One region of the Undibacterium sp. GrIS 1.2 genome, then DNA from elsewhere that is predicted to be linked to it. Evidence: predicted binding sites of a transcription regulator. Region 1 holds the regulator's gene; each other region holds the start of a gene.
The links. The regulator FliA, encoded in region 1, starts transcription of late flagellar genes. The targets are predictions, from matches to a motif close to CTAAAGTTTNNNNNNNNNNNGCCGNTA.
Positions count from the first base shown of each region.

Region 1 (7,689 bases):
TTGTCCAACGGCAGTCATGCGATTTTCATCAACGCCGTTTTCCGTGAATAATCGGACGACAGTACTGGCACGCACGGCGGACAATTCCCAGTTAGATGGAAAATTAGTATTTTTAATAGGTAGATTATCGGTGTGCCCCTCCACCTGAATGGCGTGATTGTCCAGCTTTAACACCGATGCAATCGCCTTCAATGCCTGATTTGAATCTTCGTTCAGCTTTGCCTCGCCCGGGGCAAAAAGCACACTTGCATTAATTTCTATCGTAACGCCACGACTTGTCTGTGTGACTCTTACTTTACCCTCTCTGACCAAGGGCTCTAAAACAGCCAGAATATCGCGTGCGATCCCGGTCATTTGCTCACGCTCTTTGCGTAAGGGCTCTGTATTTCTGGGTTTGATGATGGGAAGAGGATCTAACTTAATCGCAGGCTCTAAGTCGGTATCTTTTTTAGTCGGCTTAACTAATACCTCTTTACCAAACGCCCCTGTAAGCGAATTAGACAGCACACGGTACTTGCCTTCGTTGACCGATGAGATAGCATACATGACGACAAAAAAAGCAAATAACAAGGTAATGAAATCGGCGTAAGAAACTAACCATCTGTCATGGTTGTCACTCTCTTCATGATATTTCTTTCTGGCCATGGCTAATATCAGTTTTTATGGTTTGCCAGGCGCTCTTCCACCACTCGAGGACTATCGCCAAATGCGATGCTGTAAAAAATATCCGATAACATTTCGCGCCTTACTACCTCACGATGGACAATTTCTTTCAGCTTGTTACTGATAGGTAGGAACAACAAATTTGCCAGGCCTACACCGTAAATTGTCGCTACAAAAGCGACTGCAATCCCGCTACCGAGCTTACTGGGATCACTCAGATTTTCCATCACATGGATCAGGCCGAGTACCGCGCCTAAAATCCCGATAGTTGGCGAATAGCCGCCAGCCGCTTCCCAAATCTTGATGGCTTGCCGTTGCTCCATTTCGTATAACGACACGTCAACTTCGAGAATATCTTTTATGCGGGCAGGATCAATACCGTCAATAACAAGGCGTAAACCTTTGCTTATAAAAGGATCTTTGCTGGATTCCATGTAACGTTCAAGGCTCAAAAAACCTTCGCGGCGAGCAACTACGCTCCAGATCAATGCCTCTTGTATAGTTTTTTTACTGGTATCGACTGGCATGGAAACAATCCATTTCAGCATCCTGACACCACGGATAAACGTGGGCATCCGGCTTTGCAACAATACAGCGCCGATCGTGCCGACAACAACGATGACAAATGCAGCAGGCTGCACTAAGGAGGATAAGCGTCCGCCCTCAATCAGTTGGCCTGAAAAGATGCCGACAACTACTAAGATAAATCCAATTAGGCTAGCCCAGTCCACGCTTTCTCCCTTAAAGAAGCCCTGAGTCGGGCTACTGCCTGGCTATGAAGTTGCGATATCCGGGATTCGGATACGCCCATGACGGCGCCTATCTCTTTTAAATTGAGCTCTTGTTCGTAATACAAACCCATGAGTAGCTTTTCTCGCTCGGGCAAACTATCAATCGCGAAGATCACAGCATCACGAAAATCGCCATGCAAAAGATCTTCTAAAGGATCGCCTGAACGATCGTTACAGTAATGATCGAGGAAATGCTCTTTGGTATCTGCATCATGAAAATCTTCGTAATACACGAGTTGATGTCCACCACTCTCACCCAGCAAATCCTGGTATTCGGCCAGACTCAATTTCAGCAACTTAGCAACTTCCGTTTCTAGCGGTGGACGTCCCAATTTTTGCTGCAATGCGTTCATTGCGTTTTCAATTTTGCGCATGTTTTGGCGCACACCACGCGGCAGCCAATCACTGCTGCGCAATTCATCCAGCATTGCACCGCGTATGCGTTGCACTGCATAGGTTTCAAATTGTGCGCCGTGATTATCTTCATAACGGTTAACGGCATCTAGCAGACCTATCATACCGGCCTGCACTAAGTCATCAACTTCGACGCTGGGGGGCAATCTCGCTTTTAATTGATAAGCGAGTCGCTTCACTAGTGGAGCATGCTCCGTAAGTAGGGAATTTTTATCTGATTTTCCGCTAGCGGTGTACATAATCAATCAAATTCCGAGACGAATACCTAACTCTGGCAATCCATGTAAACCTAATGTTGAGCGGGCTGTTGATCTTGCGGTCAAGGCAAGCCGCTCAGCTAATTGAGAAAACGCAATAGAGGCACCCGCCAATGGGAATGCATCAATCACCGAACGACCTAAATGCGCTGCTTTTTTCATGTGATCGTCCTCTGGCACGTAGCCAACAAAATGCAAAGGTACTGCTAAATATCGACTAGCCGCTTGTGCCATATTGGTATAAACCAATCGTGCTTCCGGTTCTGTTACACCCGATACTAAAATACCATAAGAACGACGGCCTACACGGTTATTGACACGTTTAATCAAACCATAAGCATCTTTAATCGTGGCCGCATTGGCAGATACTTGTATTACGACTTCGCTCTCTTCAAATGAAGCTAGCGGGAACGCATCATCGCCATCAATTTCGCTGTCCACAATGACCAAGTCCGCACTGTTTGCAGCAACATCAAAAACACGGGATAAACGCTTAGTATTTTCGGCGGGCAATCGCGCCAACGCAGTCGCATATTTTGAGAGCATCGTCACAGATAAGCCTGCTGATACAATTTTTACTGCCTCTTGCATTGTACGCCGTTGTCTTGCAACGTCCAACAAGGTCTGCTCGGTATTTGCATTGAGCCAAGCGCCAATACTATTGGCCGAAGATCTGGCATCAACCATCAAGACTTGCTGCCCTTTTCTCGCAAGAGAAGCACCTAAATTAATAAGCATGCCACTTTTTTCTTCGTCACGCAAAGCGGATAAAAACGTGAGCACACGCGGTCTTGGCGCCTCTAACATCCGGCGCAAGCCTTCTGCCTGATCAAAACTAGCCAAAAGACACCTCCCGCAAACCATTATTGGTATTCGCGGCGGAAGCCATAGCCGCATTTGCCATCACCATCGGTAGCTCTTCATCTTGCAATCGATAGGCAGATGTCTCTCGTTTTAATTTGAATGCGCGATCAACCAGGTACTGCTTGTTTGCGATGTGCAAATCCTCAGGCACACGCTGGCCACTGGCGAGATAATAGATATGAAGCTTTTGACGAATCGCGATATCTAACACGCCGCCGATAGTCGCGGCCTCATCAAGCTTAGTCAAAATACATCCCGCCAACCCGCTACCCTGATAAGCCCGAACGACCTCACTAAGTGTCTCGCCTGTAGAGGTCGCGTTTAAACACAATAAGCGTTTTACATTGGCATCTGCACCAGACAACATAGCAACCTGCTCTGTCACCATTTTGTCGCGTTGGCTGACGCCGACCGTGTCGATTAATACGGTATGTTTATTTTTTAGTTCAGACAAAGCAATCCGTAAATCAGATTCATCTTTAACCGAATGCACCATCACACCTAATATTTTGCCGTAAATACGCAATTGTTCGTAGCCACCAATACGATAACCATCCGTCGTAATCAATGCTAGTTTGGCAGGGCCATGGCGCATCACGCAACGGGCAGCGAGTTTTGCTGTGGTGGTGGTTTTGCCTACGCCTGTAGGGCCAACCAAAGCATAAACGCCGCCTTTTTCTAAAATTTCATTCTCATTATTGATAGTGGATAAATTGCGATTTAAAATCGCTTTAATCCAATCCATACTACTAGCGACGGTTTCAGATTCTGGCATTTTATCGACTAGATAACGGGATAAGCTTGCGCTGAAACCCGTTGCCAGCATCTCTCGCATTACTTCTGCCTTTTGAGGTTGACGCTTTTGGGTGTTCGTCCAGGATATCTCTGCCAATTGCGCTTCCAGCATACCGCGCATAGACCGGATTTCAGTCATCACGTCGGCTAACTCACCGGCGCTGACTATGTTATCTAGCACGTGTGGCTGAGATTTTGAGAGCAGAGGCGATTCGCTGGCTTGCCATCCCTGTTCAGTCTGCTGCAACCGCGGTGGAAATTTGGCCGTCTCCGGGATCGCACGCTGATCCGATGATGTCGCAATTGAACTCATCGTCTCATCTGTCATCGCTAGTATTTCTACTTTTCCATCGACGTTCCGATTAGAGAGAATGACTGCATCCGAACCGAGTGCATCCCTCACCATACGAATTGCCTCGCGCGATGTATTCGCTGAAAATTTCTTCACGTTCATAATTGCCCTCCAACCAGGCTGGTAACTCTAATTGTTTTTGTTTCTGGTAATTCTGCTTGCGATAACACTTTTAACTGCGGCAAAGTACGCCTCAAGAAACGCGACAACAACGCTCTTAAAGGACCCGGCACTAACAGAACCGGCGCTAAACCCATCTGCTCTTGATGTTTTGCTGCTGCCTCTGTCTGAGTTGCCAAGGTATCTGCCAATCCTGGTTCAATACCTGCGCCATCAGAGCCACTCGTTTGCAATGCTTGCATCAGCAAACGTTCGAGCCGGTTATCTAATGTCATCACCGTCAACTCATTGGTGGACGGGAATATCTGCTGCACAATTGCCCGACCTAATGCAATGCGAACGTAAGTCGTCAGCTCGTTTGCGTCTTGGGTATGCATGCCATGCTCAGATAAGGTTTCGATAATGGTGCGCATGTCGCGGATATGCACACCCTCGATCAATAGGTTTTGTAATACCTTCTGCAAAATAGACAGTGGCAATAGTTTAGGCACCAATTCCTCGACTAACTTTGGCGTGTCTTTTGCGAGGTGGTCCATCAATTGCTGAACTTCATGACGACCCAGCAGCTCAGCCGCATGCGATGTAATTAAATGGTTGAGATGAGTGGCAATGACAGTACCGGCATCCACTACGGTATAACCCATAGTCTGGGCTTGCTCCCGCATGGCAGCGTCAATCCAGGTTGCAGGCAATCCGAACGCTGGGTCTGTCGTAATCGGGCCAGGCAAAGTGCCAGATACCATGCCGGGATTAATTGCCAGATATTGCCCGGTAATCGCCTCACCGACGCCGACCTCAACGCCTTTTAGCGTGATCTTGTACGCCGATGGCTTAAGCTCTAAGTTGTCTCTGATGTGCACAGGGGGCGATAAGAAACCTACCTCTTGCGCAAACTTCTTGCGGATTCCTTTAATTCGTCTAAGCAGCTCCCCTCCCTGCCCTTTGTCAACCAAAGGAATGAGGCGATAGCCAACTTCTAAACCTAAAGTATCTACTGGCAGGATATCTTGCCATGTTGCTTCTTCCATTTCAGACGGCGGAACTGGCGCTGCAACTTGCTCTTCGGGCGTGGGGACGACATCCGATTTTTTGGTTAATAAGTAACCGCCACCGATCAGAAGTAAAGCTAACAATAAAAAAGCTACATGTGGCATGCCTGGAATCAGACCCATGCCACCAACGATGCCACCTGTAATGAACAGCACCTGTGGTTTAGCAAATAATTGGCCAATCAGTTGACCGCCAATATCCTGATCACTGGCAACCCGAGATACTACGATACCTGCCGCTGTTGAAATAATCAGTGACGGGATCTGCGCAACCAGACCATCACCGATTGCCAGCAAAGTATAGTTTTTTAGGGCTGTTGCAAAATCCAGATCATGCTGCACCATACCTACAATTAAGCCACCAACAATATTGATGATGGTGACCATAATGCCCGCCACTGCATCACCACGAACATACTTACTAGCACCATCCATCGCACCATAAAACTCAGCTTCTTGCGCGACTTCGGTACGGCGACGACGTGCTTCTTGTTCCGCAATCAGGCCCGCATTTAAATCCGCATCAATCGCCATTTGCTTACCAGGCATCGCATCCAATGCAAACCTGGCACCGACCTCCGCAATACGACCTGCACCTTTGGTCACGACGGTAAAGTTAATAATCGTCAAAATAACAAAGACTACAATACCAACCGTATAGTTACCGCCAATCAGAAAATGTCCAAAGGCCTCAATCACTTTACCGGCAGCATCTGGACCGGTATGCCCCTCGGTCAACACTACCCGGGTTGATGCCACGTTGAGTGATAAGCGCAACATCGTGCTGACCAATAACACGGTTGGAAACACCATAAAATCAAGTGGCTTGATGGTGTATAAGCTGGTCAGTAAAACAATGATTGCTAGCGCAATATTGAAGCTAAAAAAGACATCGAGTACAAAGGCGGGCAGCGGCAATATCATCATCGCCAACATCATGATGATGAGTATCGGCGCAGCAATGGCCTTGTTACTAAATATGCTCATCCAGGCGGGTAATTTCAAACCATTCATGGATTAGCTCCGGCGGTATTCGCTGGTTGAGGAGCGTTGTTTGGATCAAGTTCAGCAGGAACTGCTAAATCGAAAGGCACAGATGGCCTGAGGCCGCCATGCTGACGGAATGTTTTTAACTGGAAGACGTAAGCCAGAACTTCTGCAACGGCCGCGTAAAGTGTCTCTGGAATTTCGTCACCTAACTCAGTGTGCTTAAACAAAGCACGTGCCAAGGGAGGCGCCTCTAGCAAGGGAATATTATTTTCTGCAGCCAGTTCACGAATTTTTGCAGCGACGGCATCAGCACCTTTGGCAACCACTCTCGGCGCACCGTTGCTACCATCTTTATATTTCAAAGCGACCGCGTAATGCGTTGGATTGGTGACTACGACATCGGCTGTCGGTACTTCTGACATCATCCGGCGACGCGCCATTTCGCGCTGTTGCGCGCGGATTTTGGCTTTAATCTGGGGATTACCGTTGGCTTCTTTTGATTCTTGTATCACTTCTTGATGGGTCATTTTGAGCTTGTTGGCATAACTCCACATTTGGTATGGAACATCAATTCCGGCAATCAATACCAAGGCACCGACGATCGATAAAAAACAGATCGCAAGCATGGTTGCCATGTGTGCGCTGCCAGCGGCCAAAGGCTCGGAAGCAAGGCCGAAGATGGCATCTTTTTGATTCATTACGACGATCCAAGCAACCGTTCCGACAATCAGCGCTTTGAGAATTGCCTTAACTAACTCCACACCGGCCTTGGACGAAATCATATTCGTCAGACCAGACAAAGGATTCATACGACTAAAATTAGGTTGCAAGGCTTTAGCACTAAAAAGCCAGCCACCGATTAATAACGGAGATCCAATTGCAACCAGCATCAACAAACCACCGAGCGGAGCAAAAGCGAGCAACACATCCATCAAGATCATGCCGATGTGCGAAAACAACATATCGTGATCAAACGCTAAAGTACGCTCCATCGATAATCCATCGATGAGCATATGATTCAACTGCCTGATTAAAGAACCGCCAGACATCCATAAGCCAGCGCCCGCGGCAAGCAAGATCGTGCAAGTAGACAACTCTCTTGAGCGCGGGACATCGCCCTCTTCACGCGCCTGCTCTAAGCGCTTGGGCGACGCCGGTTCGGTTCTTTCGAGATCGCTATCTTCGGCCATTACCGACTCCCATCTATTTCTAAGAAGCAAGCAAAACGCTGCTATTACACATTTATACAAGTGTGATTATTGGCGATGTTGCATTCTGTAGATGCGCCGAACAAGTGACGATTTACCCCCTATTTCAGTAAACCCAAAAAATCAGAGCAAGTGAGATGAGACGTAAACTTAGATTTTCAGAAAAGACAGCTTTTTTAAAAGCGA
Region 1 is NZ_JBEONP010000027.1:270-7,958, forward strand. It holds gene motD (flagellar motor protein MotD) at 1-645, opposite strand, end outside; gene AAKU61_RS12830 (flagellar motor protein) at 654-1,394, opposite strand; gene AAKU61_RS12835 (RNA polymerase sigma factor FliA) at 1,376-2,107, opposite strand; gene AAKU61_RS12840 (MinD/ParA family ATP-binding protein) at 2,114-2,968, opposite strand; gene flhF (flagellar biosynthesis GTPase FlhF) at 2,961-4,238, opposite strand; gene flhA (flagellar biosynthesis protein FlhA) at 4,235-6,319, opposite strand; gene flhB (flagellar biosynthesis protein FlhB) at 6,316-7,485, opposite strand.

Region 2 (7,689 bases), on a different contig from region 1:
AGGAAAATAATGGGGAGTATATTGAATTAGCCAATGTCAGCCTACCAAAGTAAGAAAAAAAGCAGAGTAAAGATAAGGTGAAAATACGGTATTTATCTTGTTGTTTAGTACGATTTTTGTATTGATGTTAATGGTCGCAAAGCCGCAGAAAGTTAAACCATTCGGCGGGCAGCTGGCTGATATTTAGTAAAAATTCGGCCAATCTTTAGTTTTTATTTGGTAAGCAGTTTGGTCATTAGTTCGGCGGAGATTCTTGATGTATTGCTTATTAAAGAGAGGTGTGTAATGGATCGTTTTATTTATACCGCAATGACGGGAGCGAAACACATCCTTGAGCAACAGGCGACAAATTCCAACAATCTCGCCAATGCCACGACAACGGGATTTCGCGCGCAGATCGATTCTTTTCGTGCGGTACCTGTCATTGGCCCCGGATTGCCAACACGCGCCTTTGTTGTGGATGCTACCGTTGGTGCCGATTTTTCTACCGGATCATTGCAGATGACGGGACGTGAGTTAGATGTCGCAGTGCAGGGTAAAGGATGGTTAGTCGTCCAGCGCGAGGATGGTAGCGAAGCCTTAACCCGTAATGGCAGTTTAAAACTCAATGAAAACGGCGTGCTGCAAACCTTGGCTGGTCTTAATGTCGTTGGTGAGACAGGTCCGATTACCGTTCCTCCCGATGTCACTATTTCTATCGCTAAAGACGGCACTATCTCGACTGTCCCTAATGGCCCCAAAACGAGTGCGGTAGAAACTATTGGTCGTCTCAAGCTTGCCAATCCGCCAGAAGATAATCTGGTTCGCGGTGATGATGGTTTATTCAAAACAAAAGACGGCAGTGCGATTGATGCTGACGTCGCGGTGACTGTTGCCGGCGGTACCTTGGAAGGCAGCAATGTCAGCGTTGTCGAGTCTATGGTCACAATGATTAATTTGGCCAGACAATTTGAAATGAATATGAAATTACTCCAGAACGCTGAGAGTAACGCTACTAAAGCTAGTCAGATTATGGCTTTGAGTTGACTCAATTAGCCTCAAAATAACTAAAGAATAGGACTTACGCAAAACCGCCCCTGCTGCGTTGTAGCTCCTCGCTGTACTAAAAGTACTATCTTCGTCGCTACGCCTCGCCGGGACAATTTTGCGTAAGTCCTTAAGAACTGATTTGTTGCCTTCGTGCTCAGGAGAAATAAAATGATACGCTCACTATGGATTGCCAAAACCGGGCTAGATGCGCAGCAGACGCAAATGGATGTGATCTCCAATAATCTGGCAAACGTCAGTACCACTGGTTTTAAACGCTCACGTGCGATATTTGAAGATTTGCTGTATCAAACACTGCGTCAGCCGGGTGCGCAGAGTTCTCAGCAAACTCAATTGCCTTCGGGTTTGCAATTAGGAACGGGTGTTCGTCCGGTTGCGACGGAGCGTATTTTTACTCAGGGTAATTTGCAGCAGACCAGTAATAGCAAAGATTTAGCGATTCAGGGTGAAGGCTTCTTCCAGGTATTACTACCAGATGGCACTACTGGCTATACACGGGATGGTTCGTTTCAGGTAGACAGTCAAGGACAGATGGTGACTTCTAGCGGATTTGTAATCCAGCCAGCCATCACTATTCCAGCGAATGCACAATCCATTACCGTCGGACGTGACGGCACAGTGTCAGTGACGCAGCCAGGCTCTGCAGCGCCGGTTCAGGTCGGGTCAGTGCAATTGGCGACATTTATTAATCCGGCCGGTTTATTAGGTAATGGTGAAAATCTTTATACAGAAACTGCAGCGTCAGGTAGCCCTGGTACTAATACACCTGGTACCAATGGCGCTGGTTTATTGACGCAGGGATTTATAGAAACATCTAACGTCAATGTGGCCGAAGAGCTGGTGAATATGATCCAGACTCAACGCGCTTACGAGATCAATAGTAAAGCGATCACGACATCAGATCAGATGTTGCAAAAGTTAACGCAATTGTGAGTTTTTCATGATATTCAAGTCCTTCTTATTTGGTTTGTTCGCATGGTTTTTGGCTGGGTGTGCAGTTGTGCCGCCGCCAATTATTCATCAGCCGATGACGATGGCGCCACAATCAGCCAAGCCGCAAAGAGAGCTTAATGGAGCAATCTATCAATCGGCCTCTTACAGACCTTTATTTGAAGACCAAAAAGCGCGTTTGCTGGGCGATATACTGACGATCTCCATCAGCGAAAAAACCAGTGCTGGTAAGACTGGTGCAAGTTCTGCCAATAAGAGCGGCAGTACATCATTCAATGTGCCGTCATTCCTCGGCTTGTCTTCTGCTTTGACCAGCAATGCGGGTTTATCTAGTACTTCCTCAAGCAAATTTGCTGAAGCTGGGGCGCAAACCGCGAGCAATAATTTTACGGGCACGATTGCAGTCACCGTAATTGATGTTTTGCCTAACGGGAATTTATTGGTTAGCGGCGAGAAGCAAATTGCCTTTGATCAAGGGGCTGAATATGTGCGTTTTTCAGGTGTTGTCACGCCAGCTAGTATCTCTGCCGCCAATGTGGTTCCGTCAGGGCAGGTTGCTGATGCTCGTTTTGAATATCGATCGACCGCCAGAATTGATCGTGCGGAGGTCAATTCCTTGCTGACCCGGTTTTTCTTAAGCTTTATTCCACTTTGATGGTGGCAATGCAAGTGCAGCACAGTGTAGTTGAGTGGAATAGAGTGGAGGCTTGAAATGATGAAATCAAATTGGATCAGACGCAGCATGGTCTGTATTTGCCTGTTGGGATCAACAGTGGCGATGCAATCCCATGCCGAGCGCCTGAAGGACATCGCTGGCATTCAAGGTGTGCGTCAGAATCAACTGCTGGGCTATGGATTGGTAGTCGGTTTGGATGGCAGTGGCGATCAGACAACGCAAACGCCGTTCACGGTGCAAAGTGTGATCAGCATGTTGCAGCAACTGGGCGTGAGTATTCCTGTCGGCACCAGTTTACAATTAAAAAATGTGGCAGCTGTGATGGTAACGGCATCGCTTCCTCCTTTTTCTCAGCCCGGACAAACACTTGACATCACCGTGTCTTCTATGGGTAATGCCAAGAGTTTACGTGGCGGTACCTTATTGATGACGCCACTCAAAGGCGCTGACAACCAAATTTATGCGATGGCACAAGGTAACGTGTTGGTCGGTGGTGTCGGTGCCGCTGCTGGTGGTAGCAAAGTGCAGGTTAATCATCTTAGCGTCGGACGTATTTCTTCCGGCGCAACTGTTGAAAAAGCTGTCGCATCCTTATTGGGACAAGATGGCGTAGTGCATCTGGAGCTCAATACCAGTGACTTCTCTACCGCGAGCAAGGTAGTTGATGCAATCAATAAAAAGTTCGGTGCCGGTACAGCGGCAGCGATGGATGGTCGGGTAATCCAGGTCAGAACACCACTTGGCAGCGATCAGCGCGTAGCGTTTTTAGGCAATCTTGAGAGTATAGAAGTCACTCCTGCCCAAATAGCAGCAAAAGTTATCCTGAATGCGAGAACAGGATCAATTGTGATGAATCAAGCGGTGACTTTAGACGCTTGCGCAATTGCGCATGGCAATCTCTCTGTAGTGATTAATACCGACACCTCAGTCAGTCAACCAAATGCGCTGTCCGCTGGACAAACTGCGGTTACACAAAAATCTGATATCAGTATTACCAAAGACGCAGGTCAGGTCGTCATGTTGAAGGCCGGCACCACTTTGAGTGATGTCGTCAAAGCACTTAACGCCATAGGCGCAACACCACAAGACTTGCTTGCTATATTGCAGGCAATGAAGGCTTCTGGTGCTATGCGTGCCGATCTTGAAATCATTTAAGGTGTTGCCATGATAGGACGCGCAGACATATCAGACAAACTGGCCTTTGATACCAAAGGCTTAGATGACTTAAAACAGTCAGCTAAAAATAATTCTCCAGATGCGCTGAAGGCGGCGGCCAAGCAGTTTGAAGCTTTATATATGACGATGATGCTTAAATCGATGCGGCAGGCTGGTGGTCAGGATGGGCCTTTTGATAATGAGCAAAGCAAGATGTACACATCCATGCTTGATCAGCAATTGTCGCAAAATATGGCAAAACGCGGCATAGGACTAGCCGATGCTTTAGTAAAACAGCTTTCCAATACACAATTAAGCCAAGCATTGCAAGGTGATGGCCTATCCCAAAACAATGGTGCAAATAATCTGAATAGCATCAACGCCCGGGGAATTGACTCGTATTTAAATAGCATGAAGCTAGGGCAAAAAGCGGCTTCATCTGATACTTCATCCATTAGCGGCACAGGAAATGTGAAAGAGTTTCAGCAGAAGCTAGCCGCCCATGCAGAACAAGCCAGCCTTGAAACAGGCATTCCCGCTAAATTTATGTTGGGGCAGGCGGCATTGGAGAGTGGTTGGGGTAAGAAAGAAATAAAATCTGTCGATGGTACGCCAAGCCATAATATTTTTGGCATGAAGGCCAATAGTAAATGGAAGGGCAAGACGGTAGATGCGGTTACTACAGAGTACGTGAATGGCGTTGCTTATAAAAAAGTAGAAAAGTTTAAATCCTACGATTCTTACAGCGACGCCTTTAAAGACTATGCCAAATTGCTGACTAATAATCCCCGCTATGAAGGCGTAATCGCTAATTCAAAAGATGCCTCCAGTTTTGCGCAGGGTTTACAAAAAGCAGGCTATGCAACCGATCCTCAGTATGCCAATAAGTTGTCAAAAATCATCAACCAAACCTTGTCAACTTAGCTAGGGTGTTTGGTTTAAAAGAGTTTGTCTAAGATTTACTTATTAAAGTTTTGAGGGATTTCTCCGAAAACAGTCTTGAAACCTCTCAATAGAGTAACAACAGAAGCATTAAAAGCGTCAGGCAGGATCATCCATGGGTTCGAATATTCTTAGTATTGGACAGAGTGCACTAGCTGCAGCGCAGATAGGAATTGCCACGACTGGTCACAACATTGCCAATGCGTCCACGGTTGGGTATAACAGACAAGTTGTTATTCAAAGTGCAAATGCACCGCAAAATTTAGGTGGTAATTTTATCGGGCAGGGTACCCAGGTTAGTGAAATTAGTCGCGTATACGATCAATTTTTAGGCCAGCAAGTTAATGCTTCGCAATCCAGCAGTAACCAGGTCAGTACTTATTATTCCCAAATTCAGCAAATCAATAATCTGATTGCTGATCCTTCTGCTGGCGTGTCGCCTGCATTACAAGATTTTTTTAAGTCTGTACAAGATCTGGCCGCGAGCCCCAATGGTACGGCTGGCTCCGCAGCACGACAATCAACATTGTCATCAGCACAAGCACTCAGCTCCAGGTTTAATAGTTTGCAAGGTCAGTTAGACCAAATCCGTAGTGGTGTGAACGATTCTATCCAGTCAACGGTAGGTTCTATCAACAGTTATGCTACGCAGATATCTCAGTTAAACGATTCCATTTCTAAAGCGCAAAGCGCCTCCAACAGCGGCGGTGTACCTAACGATTTACTTGATCAACGCGATCAACTAGTCACTGAGTTGAGCAAGCTGACCAAGGTGTCGGTCATCCCTGACGGTTCAAAATATAACGTGTTCATCGGTAGTGGTCAGCCGCTTGTTGTTGGCGATAATGTCAATACGTTACAAGCAGCGCAATCGTTAACCGATCCATCCCGCGTAGATGTAGCCTATGTTGCTAACGGACAGACGGTTTTGCTGGGTGAAAATAGCTTGCCAGGCGGAACCTTAGGTGGTCTGTTTGATTTCAGGGCGAACACACTGGATGTTGCTCAAAATTCTTTAGGACGCGTGGCGATTAGCCTTGCCAGCACATTTAACGATCAGCATAAGTTAGGCCAAGATCTGAATGGCCAACTCGGTGGTAATTTCTTTAATGTTGCAACGCCAGTGACTAATGCAAGTAGCAACAATACCGGCACTGAAACTGTGACGGCGTCCATTGCGAGTGCTGGTGCGTTGACAACCAGCGACTATCGGTTGCAATACGATGGCACCAATTACAAATTGACTCGTTTGTCTGATGGTATCGCTTTCCCTGCGCCACCCGCAACGGCGACGACTTTAGCGGCATTAGGTACCGTAGACGGTTTGACTTTTGCTGGTACCGGTACGCCAGCAGCAGGTGATGAATTTTTAATCAAGCCAACGGTTAACGGCGCATCCAGTCTGAGTGTTGCAATTACCGACATTTCTAAAATAGCAGCTGCATCGCCAGTGACAACGTCGGTACCTAGTACCAATACAGGATCAGGCGCGATCAGTGCTGGTGTAGTTGACTCAACCTACACTGCAGCAAGTTTATCTAGCCCGGTAAAACTGGCTTTTTCTGCGAACGCTTTTACGGGTTTCCCGGTCGGCTCTAATGTGAGCGTCACCAATAATGGTGTGACGACCTCGTATGGTCCTTATGTTGCCAACACACCGGTTCCCTATACCAGCGGAGCGACAATCAGTTTTAGTGGTGCTAGTTTTACAGTTTCAGGCTCTCCTGCGAACGGCGATGTCTTTAACGTTGCCGCAAACACTACAGGTACTGGCGATAGTAGAAACGCTGTATTACTCGCTGGTCTGCAAACAAAAAATAATGTCGCTGGCAATACCACTACTTATCAAGGTGCATATGCACAATTCGTGAGTTTGGTTGGTAACAAAACTCATGAATTACAAGTGACCAGCGCCTCAGAAACGCAATTATTGGCGCAGAATGTACAGGCGCAGCAGTCACAATCGGGTGTCAATCTTGATGAAGAAGCAACTAATTTATTGCGCTATCAGCAAGCCTACCAGGCGGCAGGAAAATTGATGCAGATAGCTAGTCAGTTATTTAGTGTGCTGCTCAATATTAATCCTTAAATCTTGAAAGCACGATCATGCGTATCAGCACTAGCACAATTTACGACACGGGCGGCTCGAGGATTAGCGACTTACAGGTCAGCTTAAACAAGACGCAACAACAAATCGCGGCAGGCAGAAAAATTTTGACGCCGTCCGATGATCCGGTAGGTTCTGCGCGCGCCTTGGTGATCACACAGTCAGATGCGATCAATGATCAATACGCAGTGAACAGACAAAACGCGACTAGCAGCTTGAGTACGGCTGAAGGCGTGTTACAAAGCGTAACTACCACCGTTCAAAACGTTAAGACCTTGGTTGTGAGTGCAGGTAATGGTTCTTTGTCAGACGCAGATCGTGGTTATATCGCGACCCAGTTACAAGGTAGCCTCGATGATTTGATCAGCTATGCCAACGCAACGGACGGTACAGGTGGTTATTTGTTTGCTGGTTTCTCTAATACCACGGCGCCTTACACCAGGACTGCTAATGGCGCGGCTTATAGCGGTGATCAGGGTCAACGGCTGTTGCAGGTTGATACGTCCAGACAGTTGGCGGTGAGTGATGTAGGTTCGGCGATTTTTGGCAATATCCGCACATCAACCGGGCAATTCAATATTGTCCCCGGCTCGACTAATACAGGGCAACTTGTAACTACTGCGGCAATTGATCCAGCCACGCAAAATGCCTTAACTGGCAATGATTATCAGGTTGTATTTGACAATACCGGTGCTAACTTTAGTGTACTGAATAAGACTACTGGTGCCACCGTAGTTCCGAGCACTGCTTACACTAGTCCGCAGACCATCACATTTGACGGAATCAGTACCACCTTGACCAATACACCCGG
Region 2 is NZ_JBEONP010000012.1:100,159-107,847, reverse strand. It holds gene flgF (flagellar basal-body rod protein FlgF) at 286-1,026, shown strand; gene flgG (flagellar basal-body rod protein FlgG) at 1,198-1,980, shown strand; gene AAKU61_RS07430 (flagellar basal body L-ring protein FlgH) at 1,988-2,653, shown strand; gene AAKU61_RS07425 (flagellar basal body P-ring protein FlgI) at 2,741-3,829, shown strand; gene flgJ (flagellar assembly peptidoglycan hydrolase FlgJ) at 3,839-4,753, shown strand; gene flgK (flagellar hook-associated protein FlgK) at 4,887-6,860, shown strand; gene flgL (flagellar hook-associated protein FlgL) at 6,878-7,689, shown strand, end outside.
Region 2: the regulator FliA is predicted to act here: its motif matches at 4,796-4,822, upstream of flgK (flagellar hook-associated protein FlgK).

Region 3 (7,689 bases), on a different contig from region 1:
AAAATCACAAAATATTTGTGATGCATCCAGACCAGCATAAGTAATCGATGGAAAAGTCTTTTTTAAAATCGGATAAAGGTGAGAAGCACCACAGCCAAAATCCAATAAGCTCATACCATCCAAAGGATTTCTGAGTACATCCAGCATCACAGAATAACGCTTGGCAGCATCAAGTTCGTTCGGCCAATCAACTCCAAGATGCGTGTCGCCATGACGCTCAAAGCATTCTTCATAATGACGAATAATCGAATTATATTTTGCTTGGCTCAACACAACTCCTTCTCTGCGAGCAATGCAGTTAATTCCTTACTACTGTTGAACATACACACATCAACAATGGATAAAAATGGTAAGTGCTTAGATTGAAATTGTTTGTATTCGATCTCTCTCATTTTTAAAAAATGCAGACAAAGCTCATGTTTAGCGAATGACTCTTTTGAATAAAGATCAACGCCACCAATAGGATTAACATAGTTCTGGCTCTGTTCCTTTTGGCAGATATCAATAATTCTATCTTGCGCTCTCAAATGATTATTCCCATATTTTCTTGAGCTGGAAATAATTTCAACTGAGATACCAAGATAATCGACAAATTTACCTAGACTATGAAGTAGAAATTTATCCAGAGAACTCTCGTTATAGCCAAAAATCTCTTCAATCAAAGACATTACAGAACGAAAATATGGGGCACGCGAATAAGACTGAGTAATTGTTTTTAAGGTCTTTTCACGCCATTTAGATTCATCAAAAATAGATAACTCACAAATTAATTTGTTCTGACTATTTCCGATAAGTGGTATTGATATCGTGTGCGCCTCGCCATTAACCAGAATACGATTACGATTGACCCAACCGCGGTTAATCATGTTGACATCATCAAGGATTACAAATCTATCTACCGAGGCTAGCAGTTGAAAATAGCCAAGGTACGGAAAAAAGTAAGGCTGCATGATGGCAATTGTTGTCATTATTCAGCGATCAAATCAATCACAAAATCTTGTTGTTCAATAGTCAGCGAAGGGAAAATCGGCAAACAAAGTACCTGCTGAGATGCTTTTCTAGCGACAGGCAAATTAGCTGGGGCCGCAGATGGCAAACCCCGATACATAGGAAAATCGCTAATTAAAGGATAGAAATATCGTCTGGCATAAATATTATGATCACGAAGCTTTTGAAACAACGCGTCGCGTGACATTGGGTAGTCTTGCTCGATTAAGATAGGGTAATAGGCAAAATTTGCGGCGTGCTCGCCGGTAAAGGACAATGATCTGATTCCTTTTACATTTGCTAACTTGCGACGGTAAATCGAATCGATTTCCTTACGTTTTTCTAACGCGGCATCAATCCCTTTTAATTGCAATAAACCAAATGCGGCATTGACCTCACTCATCTTGCCATTAATACCTGGGGCGACAACCGTAACTTCGTCAACAAAGCCAAAGTTTTTTAAATGATCAATATGTAATTTCGCTTTTGCCGTAGGTGAAATGATTGCTCCGCCCTCAAAGGTATTAAAGACCTTCGTTGCGTGGAAACTTAAAACAGATAAATCACCGTAATTCAAAATGCTTCCATGTTTAGATTTAACGCCAAAGGCATGGGCAGCGTCATAGATTAATTTCAGTCCATAGTTGTCTGCAATTTTTTCAATTCGCTCGACATCACATGGATGTCCATAACAATGGACTGGCATGATCGCCGTAGTTTGCGGAGTAATTGCGGCTTCAATCTTATCTGGATCCATGTTTAAGGAAATAGGATCAACATCCACAAAGACCGGCTTGATACCGTTCCACAATAGTGAATGAGAAGTCGCTACAAATGAATACGGCGTTGTAATCACTTCGCCAGTGATGCGCAACGCCTGGAGCGCAGTCACCAAAGCGATCGTCCCGTTGGTAAACAAAGAGATATGCTGGACGCCGAGGTACTTGCATAACTCTTCCTCTAGCTGCTGATGGAAAGGACCGTTATTTGTCAGCCATTTATTTTTCCAGATTTGCTCCAGGTAAGGAATAAACTCTTCCAATGGCGGCAGCACTGGCTGGGTGACATAAATTGGCTCATCAGGAATTTTATTGATCATTTTATGCCCACTTAAAATAAATGTGACAAAAGCCATGTTGAATAAAGTGTCTCATCAATCAGCCTGCTTTTTCTTATCATCTAATTCTGCGAGATCAAAAGAACAGGCTGGCAAGTTGTTACACCAACGTTCCCACATATACCTGAAAGCGCGATATACAGAATCAGTAAGTAGCTCTGGATGACACTTGATTGAGTTTTCAGACCTAGTGCGAAGCGTGGATCGGATGGTAGAGAGTAAATCGAGATTCGCACACCAGAACAATCCCTTATGAATAAACTCTTCCTCACTGGTCGCAAGAAAATCATCTAAACCTACCTGCCCCATAATGCCTGCGGCAGATCGTGACGGTACGGTGTCACCGATCAAAGATAAGGTTGGCACTCCCATCCAAAGTCCATGATGCGTTGTCGTACCGCCGTTGTAGGGAAAGGTATCAAGACACATATCAATACGATGATACAAGTTGAGATAATCAGTCATATTTGAACGGCCGTAAAAACTAATCCTGTCTGACGATATCCCGTGGGCGGCAAACTTATCTGTAATCGCACTTGGATTCAGCGTCTGAGGCATAGAGCCTAATAAAATCTTTGATGTCGGTAATCGAGCCATTAGCTTCGACCAAAGTGCAATCGTCGCATCATTGATTTTCCCAATCCGGTTAAAACTTCCAAACACAATATAGCCTTTTTCAATTGCCGGAAGTGGAGCGACATCGGATGCAACAGTACTAGGGTTAAATGGCGCACTGCATGGAATGTTGGCAATTTTCTCTGAAAATAAAGAATCAAATTGCCCATTAGGCAATAAGTAATGATCCCCAATAAAATAATCCATTGCTGACAAACCTGTGGTGCCAGGATAGCCAATCCAGGTAACTTGAATTGGTGCAGGCTTTCTGGCGAACAGTGTCAGGCGATTCATCGACGTATGCCCAGAGAGGTCGACCAAAATATCAATTTTATGCTCTAAGATTTGTTTAAAAACCTCATCATCATTTTTTGACTGTATGACTTCCCAGCTAGAAAAATACGACTTCAAGCGAGCGGTATCTTGATCTTCTTCTTGATTGTTATAGTAAGCATATAGCTCGACAAGGTCATACTTGCACAAATGTTTTAGTATGGGCTCAATAAATGTGGCTACTGCGTGGTTATAAAAGTCGCCAGAGACAACGCCTATTCGCAAGCAGCGATCACTGGTCTTATCATTGGTATGGACGGGCCAATGAGAGATTAGAGCTGATTCAAACCGTTTTGCAAAAAGTAAATGTTCTTGAAACAATTCTTTTGCGGTAAGAGTACCCGCCTCACTCAATAAAAATAATAGGGCTGTATTGGCACCATGGTCTTTGGGATCAAGCTCAATGGCTCTACGAAGTAGTCGTTCAGAATCCGCTATTGGTTCAGCAAGAAAGTTACCAAGAATGCCCAAGCTACGGTATGCGACGCTAATCAAGGGATCAAAATGCAAGGCTTTATTAAAACTGGCCTTAGCCTCGATATATTGGCGTTTTTCTACATACACCGTACCTAGATTGTTATAGGCAGATGCAAAATCTGGCCTCAACTCGACAGCCTTTTGCAGATGCAACAGAGCCAAATCTAATTCTTTCAATAGAAATAGAATGCCTCCCAGACAATTGTGCGCATCCGCCATATCAGGCGCAAGTGATGCTGCAAGGATCGCCTCAGCTTTTGCTTCTGGCAAACGCGCCCTCTGTTTGAGTACGTTTGCTAAATTAAGATGAGCTAAAGCAAACTCTGGCTTATATCGAATCAAGTCTCGAAAACAAGACTCAGCTTCCTCAAATTTGGATAGGGCTGCGAGCAGATTGCCTAAATTATTGTAAGCCTCCAGCATCTCAGGATTTAGCTGGATCGCTTGCTTATAGTGCTGCTCAGCAGAAGAGAAATTCTTCATTTGCGTGTAAGCGAGTGCCAGATTGAAATGCGCAATTGGATCATCAGGCAAAATACGCAACGCTCGCTGCATCGACGTCAACGACTCTTCTTTACGATTAAGCTCAAGCAGTGCAATCCCCAAAAACCGCCATGCAAAACCATGCTGGGGATTTTTTTTGTCAGCTTATTTGCTAAACGCTCTACTTCTTTATACGCACCCTTCTCATACAACTTGACCAATTGATCGACGCCCTCTGAAAACACCACCGATTTTTTGGACGTCAGCGGCCTCAGTTTTGTACTAGATCGATTCTGAGTAGATGCTGTTAAAGAGGAATTGTTCTCGGTTTGATCTGGCGCCGGCGCCGTATTGCTATTTATATTGCTGCTAAAAAACTGTTCACGCAACTTGATAGCCTCTGCAACAACATTGTCATCACCTAGCGACTGCAAGATAGCGATGTAGGCAGACCAGTAGCTATCCGTGGTCGGAGAAGCTTGAATCGCGCGCTCAAAATATGTAAGCGCAGTCAATTGCTCGCCCTGTAATAAGCTTAATTGCCCCAATTGAAAATTGGCATCATCATGCTCCGGGACATGCGTCAGGATTAATTCATAGCACTCTTGTGCTTTCAAATGATTACCGCCTTGCATGTATTGCTTGGCCATGACCAACAATTGATCTATTGCCGCAAGTGCTTGTGCAGGCGAAGAGAGCTGGTTCTCCAAGACTTGGTGTTCCGTGGTCATGACACGACTAACCTCATGGTTTGATTTCCTTTTATGCCAGCGATAACGTGCAACTCGTTAGTACTAAAGAAAACGAATAGCAATCGTAAATAAGACACAGCGCGATCATTACGACATGTGAAAACGCTCTATTTCCATATACTCCCCCATATTTTCATCAAAAACCCCTTACTAACCAATGAATATATGGACACCTAAAAATACTCATATAGAGTATAAAAAAATTAGGATAAAACGATGAAAATAATCGAATAAATTAGTCCACACGACTAGCAGCATCATAGTATTTTTTACAATGAAACTGCCTTATCTCAATCCACTCCGATGAATTATGCGTGTATTGGAGAGATCAACGTGACATTAAGTAACTACCAGAATAGACTTTTATTTATTGCAGACATCGCTGGTTTGGATGCTCAGTTGTCTTATTTTTATCAAGATTAACAAAATTTATTGATAATCTATCTCGAAAATAAGATCAATTTCACCCTCAAGTAATTTGAATTGATGCCGTTTAGCGGGCAAGTAAATAAAACTTTACACCTTAAATAAAATATTTACTTGGGGAAATTCATTAAACTTTTTAGCTATCCGTCCGATACCTGATAGCAACGGCGGTCCTGTAGTCTTAACAAGACAGACCAAAGTTTAAGGCCACTCGCCAATTCAAATAACTTAGGTAAGGAGTATCACCATGGCTTCATTCATCAATACCAACATTGCCTCGCTCAATGCGCAACGCAATTTAACAACGTCCCAAAACTCCCTCGCGACTTCTTTACAACGTTTGTCCTCAGGTTTGCGTATTAACAGCGCAAAAGACGATGCGGCGGGTTTGGCGATTTCTCAACGTTTAACGTCTCAAATCGGTGGTTTAAACCAAGCTGTTCGTAATGCGAACGATGGTATCTCACTAGCGCAAACGGCCGAGGGTGATTTAGCCCAAATCGGTACTAACTTACAACGTATTCGTGATCTGGCTGTTCAGGCAGCCAACGGCTCTAACAGCGCATCTGATCGTGCTGCGATCAATAACGAATCCAATCAGTTGATCTCTGAGATCAACCGTGTTGCTAGCTCCTCTAACTTCAATGGCGTGCACTTACTTGATGGTAGCTTCACTGCGCAAACTTTCCAAGTTGGCGCAAACGGTACTTCAAACGATCAGATCAACATTGCATCAATCGCCAGCGCTCACACGTCATCCTTAGGTGTAGGCTCTAATTCTAGCTACTCCGCTAGTATTTCAGGCGGCACTAACGCAGTTGGTGGTCTCAACTCCGGCGATTTGGTCATTAACGGCTTTAATGTTGGCGCAACTAGCTCTGATGGCGTGTCTAACACAGCATCAAGCGGCAGCGCTATCGCAAAAGCTGCTGCGATTAATGCAGTCAGCGGCCAGACTGGTGTTACTGCAACGGCACAAGCTACAACATTGGCAGGCACGGCAGCAACTGGTTTCGCTACTGCAGTCGCTGCTGGCGACATCAAAATCAACGGTGTTGATATTGGTGCACTGGCAGCAGCAGGATCTGCAGCAGAACGCGGCGCTCAAGTAACAGCAGCTGTTAATGCAAAATCAAGCCAAACAGGTGTTACAGCAACATTTGACAGCACAACTGGTGCCGTATCTCTGGCCGCAGCCGATGCACGAAATATCACGATCACTAAATCGGCTAATGCTGGCGCTAATGACACAACAACGGGCTTGACTACTGGTGTTGCAGCAGCAACAGCTGGCGTCACTACTACAGTTGGTACAGTTAAATTGTCGTCGACAAGCTCTTCTGGTATCACTTTGGCAAATGGCGGTACAGGCACAACATCCGGCACAACCATTACAGGCACAACAGGCAATTCACTTGCAGCTGGCGAACTGACTATTAATGGTGTTGACATCGGTGCGGTTACTGGTGGCTCAACTGCAACGTTGCAAGGTGCTGCATTGGCTACTGCAATTAATGCCAAAACATCACAAACTGGTGTTACTGCAACGAATACTGCTGGTGTTTTAAGTTTTACTAGCTCACAGAATGCAGGCTTCACTATTACAACTAAAGGCAATGCAACATTAGCCAATACCGGTCTTGCAGTAGGTACAACAACGGTAGCGGGTGCTGGTGCAACAGCTTCTGGCTTGAGTGCTGGTAATACAGCGGCTACGGCTACGGTTGGTGCAGGTGTATCTTCATTAGATTTGACTACTGCTTCAGGTGCGACTTCAGCATTGGCAACAATTGATGCTGCTCTGGCATCAGTCAATAGCTCACGCGCTTCCTTAGGTGCTTACCAAAACCGTTTTGCTTCTGCTGTCAGCAGCTTGCAAACAACTTCGGAAAACTTGACTTCATCTCGTAGCCGTATTCAAGATACAGACTTCGCCTCTGAAACTGCCAACTTGACACGTGGTCAAGTATTGCAACAAGCGGGTACTGCGATCTTGGCACAGGCAAATGCCTTGCCACAGGGTGTGTTGGCTCTGTTGCGTTAATCAATGGCAGGGGTTTAACTCTTCATTGAAAAGTGCAATCCCCTGGTCATTTTTTGACCAGGGGAATTTTACTTAAAGGAAACAATCATGGATGCTCTTTCGACTGGTAATCAACTACCATCAGGGCAAACTGTTTCAGATCGCTCTACCTCTGGAAATATTGCCACCACATCTACCGTCAAGGCATCAACGCCGACAGAAACAGCGCAAGCCATCACTCCGGCAGCCAAAACACAAGCAACCAGAGATCAAGTCGATAGCGCGGTCAAAGACATTAACAAAGCACTACAATCTAGCTCACAGGGCCTGGAATTCAGTATTGACCCTGATTCTAAGCATGTCGTTGTGAAGCTAATTGATCAACAGACCAAACAAGTTTTACGCCAGATACCGAACGAAGAAGTACTGGAAATTTCTAAATCCCTGGATAAACTACTGGGGCTATTGATTAAACA
Region 3 is NZ_JBEONP010000036.1:42,383-50,071, reverse strand. It holds gene AAKU61_RS15500 (class I SAM-dependent methyltransferase) at 1-270, opposite strand, end outside; gene AAKU61_RS15495 (WbqC family protein) at 267-968, opposite strand; gene vioA (dTDP-4-amino-4,6-dideoxy-D-glucose aminotransferase VioA) at 968-2,086, opposite strand; gene AAKU61_RS15485 (O-linked N-acetylglucosamine transferase, SPINDLY family protein) at 2,141-3,799, opposite strand; partial or broken gene AAKU61_RS22660 (tetratricopeptide repeat protein) at 3,863-4,135, opposite strand; gene AAKU61_RS15480 (tetratricopeptide repeat protein) at 4,090-4,743, opposite strand; gene AAKU61_RS15475 (flagellin N-terminal helical domain-containing protein) at 5,438-7,234, shown strand; gene AAKU61_RS15470 (flagellar protein FlaG) at 7,322-7,689, shown strand, end outside.
Region 3: the regulator FliA is predicted to act here: its motif matches at 5,318-5,344, upstream of AAKU61_RS15475 (flagellin N-terminal helical domain-containing protein).